DNA from 2 places in the Xanthobacter lutulentifluminis genome. Region 1 is predicted to be linked to the other one. Evidence: predicted binding sites of a transcription regulator. Region 1 holds the regulator's gene; the other holds the start of a gene.
The links. The regulator PhoB, encoded in region 1, activates phosphate uptake and scavenging genes when phosphate is short. The targets are predictions, from matches to a motif close to TGTCATNNANCTGTCAT.

Region 1 (3,280 bases):
GCCGCGAACCGCGTCGGCGGCCGCACCGTCACCGATACCGCCATCTTCGGCGTGCCTTTCGATCTGGGTTCGGCCCGGCTGAACCTGCCGGCGGCGCGCCCCATGTCGGCCTATGGCCGCGCCGAGGGGCTGGACATCACCGCGGCGCCGGAGGGCGGCCGGCTCTATGTCCACGGCCGCGAGGCGCGCGATGCCGACTACGAGGAGTTCGTCGCCACCGTGCGTCGCGCCGAGCGGGCCATCGTCGCCGCCGGCGATGCCGGGCGCGACATGCCGGCTTCCCGCGCCGTGCCGGACCTCGGCGCCTTCTCCGGCAGCGCCCGCTTCGTGGTGGGGCCGTTCGAACGGGCCAAGGAGCTGGACCAGATCTCAACCGTGGACGTCTCCCGCGCCGAGGAGCGCGAGGGCGAGGACGTCTGCCGGCAGGGCATCGGCACGCTGGTGGCCCAGCTCGCCCGCCCGCTCACCGTGCGGCTGGAGACCGCCGCCCGCAGCGTCGATCTCGGCGCGCGGCTGGTGGCGGTGCAGACCAGCAAGGGAACGCTGCTCGGCCGCACGGTCATCGTCGCCGTGCCCCCCTCGATCATCGCCTCCGGCAAGCTGCGCATCCAGCCGGCGCTGCAGCCGCGCTACCGCACGGCGGTGGAGAAGATCACGCTCGGCGCCTACGACCACATCGCCTTCCGTCTGCCACGCAACCCTGTGGGGCTCGGCAGCGACGATACGGTGTTCTTCAAGTCCGACAGCCCGCGCGGCTATGCCCTGCGCGCCCGCATCGGCGGCAGCGACCTCTACACGCTGGAGGTGGGCGGCGATGTGGCGACCGGTCTCGCCGACGGCGCGCCGGAGGCTGCGGCGGCCTTCCTGAAGAGCGCGCTGACGCAGGAATTCGGCGCCGATGTCGCCGCCAAGGTCGGCAAGGTGCACGCCACGCGCTGGACCAAGGAGCCGTGGGCGATGGGCGCCTTCTCCTGCGCCCTTCCCGGCTACGGCAACATGCGGCGCGCCTTCATCGAGACCGTTGCCGGGCGGCTCGTGTTCGCCGGCGAGCATGCGCACGAGACGCTCTGGGGCACCGTGGGCGGTGCCTGGCTCTCGGGCGACCGCGCCGCGCGGCAGGTGCTGGGCCTCATCGGCGTGCGCTCGGGCTAGGTGGGTTCGCGGGCCGGGCGAACGTGCAGGGCGTGGCAGGATGCTGCCGCCGTCCGCTAAGGCCGTCGGGCTGCGGCATCGATGCCACCCGCGCACCGGCCGCCGCTTCGACGATCGCCGGGCCTTCGATGCCGTCGGCGGACCGGAGGTCACGCGGACCACGACCGGTGCGCCCCCCGAGGGCGCCTCCAGCTGCGACCTCGGGCATCGGCGCGCCCCTCAGTGGGCGCGGGCGAACATCTCGTTGAACGAATAGCCGGCCCCGCGCACGGTGCGGATGGGGTCCGACTGGCGGCCGCGGTTGATGGCCTTGCGCAGGCGGCCGACGTGCACGTCCACCGTGCGCTCGTCGATATAGACGTCCTGGCCCCACACGCCGTCGAGCAGCTGCTCGCGGGAGAAGACGCGGCCGGGGCTCTGCATCAGGAATTCGAGCAGGCGGAACTCGGTGGGGCCGAGATGGACCTCGCGCCCGGCGCGATGCACCCGGTGGGTCTCGCGGTCGAGCTCGATGTCGCCGGCGCGCAGCAGGGTCGCCACATGCTCCGGCTTGGCGCGGCGTAGCAGGGCCCGCACCCGCGCGAGCAGCTCGGGGACGGAGAAGGGCTTCACCACGTAATCGTCCGCGCCGGTGGCGAGGCCGCGCACGCGCTCGGTCTCCTCGCCGCGGGCGGTGAGCATGATCACCGGCAGGCGCTCGGTCTCCGGCCGGGTGCGCAGCCGCCGGCACAGCTCGATGCCGGACAGGCCGGGCAGCATCCAGTCGAGGATGACGAGGTCCGGCACGGTCTCGCGCAGGCGCGTCTCCGCCTCGTCGCCGCGGGCGACGCTCTCCACGCCATAGCCCTCCGACTCCAGATTGTACCGGAGGAGGAGGGTCAGCGGCTCTTCATCTTCCACGATCAGAATACGCGCCGGCACTGTGCATCACCGTCTTCGTGCTGGACCCGCACCGGCGCTGCCGGTTCGGGAGCTTTGCCTGCCCCGCGCCGACGTTTCCGGCTCAGGAGTGCTGCATGCCCCCGCGCCGGCGTTGCCGGCTCAGGCCTGGGCGGAACGGCCCGGGAAGGCCAGGGTGGTCTCGCTGGAGGCGTCCGCCTTGGGGCGGCTCTCCGGCAGGTTCTGGCCGGTCACCATGTAGTAGACGATCTCCGCGATGTTGGTCGCGTGGTCGCCGATACGCTCGATGTTCTTGGCGCAGAACAGAAGGTGCGTGCACACCGAGATGTTGCGCGGGTCCTCCATCATATAGGTGAGGAGCTCGCGGAACAGGGAGGTGTACATGGTGTCGATGGCGCCGTCGCGGCCCCACACTTCCACCGCCTTGGCCTCGTTGCGGGCGGCGTAGGCGTCGAGCACCTCCTTGAGCTGCTCCAGCACCAGGTCGGAGATGTGCTCCACGCCCCGGACCAGCTTGGCGGGGTGGTACTCGCCCTCGATGGCGATGACGCGCTTGCCCACGTTCTTGGCGAGGTCGCCGATGCGCTCGAGGTCGTTGGCGATCCGGATGGAGGCCACGATCTCGCGCAGGTCGTTGGCGACCGGCTGGCGCTTGGCGATGACGAGGATGGCGCGATCCTCGATCTCGCGCTGCATCTGGTCGACGGTGGCGTCCACCAGCACGACCTTCTGGGCGAGGGCCACGTCGCGGCGGATCAGCGAGGTCACGCCATCAGCGACGAGGCGCTCGGCCTGCCCGCCCATCTCGACGACCTTGCGGCCGATTTCCTTCAGCTCCTGATCGAAGGAAGCTACGGTATGCTCCGGCATCTCAGTCATCCTTCTGCTCGTCAGCCGAAGCGGCCGGTGATGTAGTCGCGCGTCTTGATCTGGGTCGGGTTGGTGAAGATCACGTCCGACGGCGCCACCTCGATCAGCTCGCCGAGATAGAAGAACGCGGTGATGTCGGCGCAACGCGCCGCCTGCTGCATGTTGTGCGTCACGATGACGATGGTGAATTCCTGCTTCAGCTCGTCGATCAGATCCTCGATCTTCGAGGTGGAGATCGGGTCGAGCGCCGAGGTGGGCTCGTCGAGCAGGATCACTTCCGGGCGCACCGCGATGGTGCGGGCGATGCACAGGCGCTGCTGCTGGCCGCCCGACATGCCGAGCGCCGAGGTGTGCAGGC
Region 2 (3,280 bases), 1.4 Mb from region 1:
GAGCAGCGCCGCCGGTTCGAGGCGGACATGGCGCTGAAGGCGCGGCTCTACGGCGAGCGCTATCCCATCGATGCGGATTTCCTCGCCGCCCTCGCGGTGATGCCGCAGGCATCGGGCTGCGCGCTCGGCTTCGACCGGCTCGCCATGCTGGCGAGCGGCGCGCGGCGCATCGAGGATGTGCTGTGGGCGCCCGTGGCGAGTGGCTGAGGGGCCGGCGCGCGAGCGCGGCCGGCCGCGCGGTCAGCTGATCTCGAACAGGGTCGAGAAACCAGAGATGTCGAACACCTCGCGGATCTGCGGCTGCAGCGAGGACAGGGCCAGCTTGCGCTTGGCCGAGCGCATGGCCTTGCCGGCCACCAGCAGCGCGCGCAGGCCCGAGGAGGACACATAGTCCACGCCGGCGAGGTTCACGACGATGCCGCCGTCGGTGGTGGAGACCACTTCCATCAGGCTGGCCTCGAACGGCTTCGCATTGGGCGTATCGAGGCGCCCCGCGACTTTCAGCACCACGTCGGACCCGAGCTGCTCACGTTCGATGTGCATCGGCCTCTACTCGCTTGAGCGCCGCACCCTCCGGCGCGGCGCCCTCCCGATTAGCCTCATTCTCCTGCGCGCGCAACGCCACGGCGGTGCGGCGTACCAGCCAGACGCCGCGCTCGAACAGGCTGGTGGCGAGCAGCAGCTGGCGCGCGTCCGTGCCCGTGCCGAGCGCCGAGGCGCCGAGCTGGCGGCGGATGCGGCTGAGCAGCTCGCTGCGGTCCCCGGCCAGGGTGACGATGAGGTCGAGGTCGGTCGCGTCGCCCTCGGTGGCGTCGGCCAGCGAGAGGATGATGGTGCGCAGCGATTCGGACAGGTTGAAGCCGAGCGGCGGCAGGTCCTCGAAGCCCTCCACCACCTCGGTGAAGCCGTGCAGCGTGTCCTGCAGGGTCCGCACCGTCTCCACCAGCGCCTGGAGGTGGAGCGCGATCTGGAGGCTCTGCCGGGGCATGCCGCGGCTGATCAGGTCGGCGAGGAACTGGTCGATGGCCACCACGATGGCGGTGGCGCCGCGCCACAGGGCTAGCCGCTCGGCCGGGCCGCTGGCGTCCTGCTGGTCGAGGTCGGGCAGGAGGTTCGGCATCAGCTTGACGAGCCGCATGGTCTCCTGCTCGGCGAGGTCGAGGCCGGTGGCGGAATCCTCGAGCGCCCGATGGTGGATGAAGCGCGGGCGGGAGGCGCTGTCCTCCACGGTCGGCGGGCTGAAGCGGGCGGCGATGCCTTCGGTGAGGCTGCGCGCGAACGACACCGGCACCGCGCCGGCGAGCTGGAGCGCCAGGAACAGGATGGAGAGGGAGGCGGAGGCCTGGTGTCCGCCCAGCTGGTCCAGCGCGTCGAGCGGATCGAGGCCGGCCAGATAGGCGCCTCCCAGCAGCGCGCCGACCAGCACGCAGCCCACGCCTTTCACCAGCACATGCACATAACAAAGCTGGCGCCCGGTGCCCTCCAGCCCGCCCGCCGCCGCCAGCGCCGACACGCCGGAGCCCAGATTGGCGCCCATCACCACGAACACCGCGTCGCCGAGGCCCAGCACCTGCGCGTGCATCAGTGCCACCACCAGGATGGTGGGGGTGGACGACGACTGGCTGATGGCCGCGGCGATGAAGCCGAGGGTGAAGCCGAGCCACACCGGCAGCCCGTCCCCCAGCACCGCCGCGAGGGTGGAGACGTCGAGCGCGCGCGGCCCGTGCTTGATGAGGTCGAGCCCCAGCAGCGCCAGCGCGAGGCCCAGCGCCACGCCCATCCATTCCTTCATGGCCGGGCGGCGATCCAGCCGGAACTGGAAGCCGAAGCCCACCAGCGCCACCAGGTAGAGCACCAGCAGGCGGAAATCGATGGCGGCCACGAACACCAGCGCCGCCGTGCCCACATTGCCGCCGGCGACGATGGGGATGGCGTCGCGGGTGGTGAGCACGCCGCCGCGCACGAGGTTGCCGCTGACGATGGCCACCGCGTTGGAGGACTGGGTGGCCGCGCCCGCGAGCGTGCCGCACAGCAGCCCCACCAGCGGGGAGCGCGTGGCGGTGCGCAGCAGGTTCCGCACCCGCCGGCCGGTGGCCTGCTGCAGGTGCGTGGACATCAGCTTGAGGCCGACGAACAGCAGTCCGAGCCCGGCGAGGATTTCCGCAATGATGGCCATGGCAGCGCTGCTGCGTCCTCCGCCGGCAATGTTCAGGGATTGCCGCAGACTAGCGCCCGATTATTGCAGTTCGACGACAGTTACCTCCGCCGCCGTCTCCCGCCCCCTCCCCTGACACCGCCAGCCCCTGAGGCCGCCCCTACTCCGGCCGGGCGACCACCAGCGTCAGCTGGTTCTCGTCGCCGACGCGGTCGTAGGCCAGCGTTTCGAGGAAATGGCGCATGAGCTGGACGCCATGGCCGCCGATGCGCGCGTCCTCGATGGAATCGGGCACCTCGGGCTCGGCGATGGAGGTGGGGTCGAACGGCACGCCGTTGTCCACCAGCCGCACGGCGATGCGGCCCTCCGGCAGGCGGTAGCATTCGATGCGGATGCGCGGCGTCGCGACGTTGCCGGCGAAGCCGTAGGAGACCACGTTGGTCAGCGCCTCCTCAAGGCTCAGCTCGAGGGCGAAGCGGGTGGCCTCGGGCCAGCCCTCCTCTTCCGCGAGGGTGCCGAGCCAGCCGGTGGCGTTGGTGATGTCGTCGATGCGCGCATCGACGTCGAGGGTGGAGATGAGCGTCCCGCCCGGAGGTAGCGCCATGAGCGGTCCGCCGTCAGGTGCCGCTCGCCACGCCCGCGGCCGCGAAGGCCTGGTCGCGCGTGGCGTCGATGGCGACGAGCTGGTCCACCCCGGTGGCCGTGAGCACCTTGCCCACCTGCGGATCGCACCCGAACAGGCGCATGGCGCCGCCCTTGCGCTTCAGCCCCTTGGCCCCGGCCAGAAGGAGGCGGATGCCGATGGAGGCCATGAACGGGGTGTGCGAGAGATCCACCAGCAGCACCTGCGCCGCCTCGCACGCCGCCTTGAACTGCGGTTCCACCTGGGCGGCGCCGGCAATGTCGAGCCGCCCGTCGAGGCTGACCAGGACGACGCCCGGGCCGAGCGCCTTGCTGTCGATCTTCATGCGCGATGCCTCTTGCGAAACGGACGGTGCTCGGCCTCGGGGCGGTCGCCCGTGTCAGGGTGACCCTCGGGTCGCGACATCTTAGTGAAGTCCGCGCCGGGCGGAAATCGCTCGCTCAGGCCGCCCGCGGCGGGGCGTAGAGGACGCCGGCGGCGCC

Region 2: V5F49_RS13510 (Na/Pi symporter) is a predicted target of PhoB. The motif match lies at 2,239-2,255, and genes of this name have one in related genera.

What each region holds. Positions count from the first base shown of each region.
Region 1 covers NZ_CM195525.1:1,610,920-1,614,199, forward strand. The annotation lists gene V5F49_RS07265 (flavin monoamine oxidase family protein) at 1-1,152, shown strand, start outside; gene phoB (phosphate regulon transcriptional regulator PhoB) at 1,372-2,073, opposite strand; gene phoU (phosphate signaling complex protein PhoU) at 2,194-2,922, opposite strand; gene pstB (phosphate ABC transporter ATP-binding protein PstB) at 2,943-3,280, opposite strand, start outside.
Region 2 covers NZ_CM195525.1:2,963,612-2,966,891, reverse strand. The annotation lists gene epmA (EF-P lysine aminoacylase EpmA) at 1-207, shown strand, start outside; gene V5F49_RS13515 (STAS domain-containing protein) at 241-543, opposite strand; gene V5F49_RS13510 (Na/Pi symporter) at 527-2,176, opposite strand; gene V5F49_RS13505 (ATP-binding protein) at 2,316-2,759, opposite strand; gene V5F49_RS13500 (STAS domain-containing protein) at 2,773-3,123, opposite strand; gene V5F49_RS13495 (GNAT family N-acetyltransferase) at 3,239-3,280, opposite strand, start outside.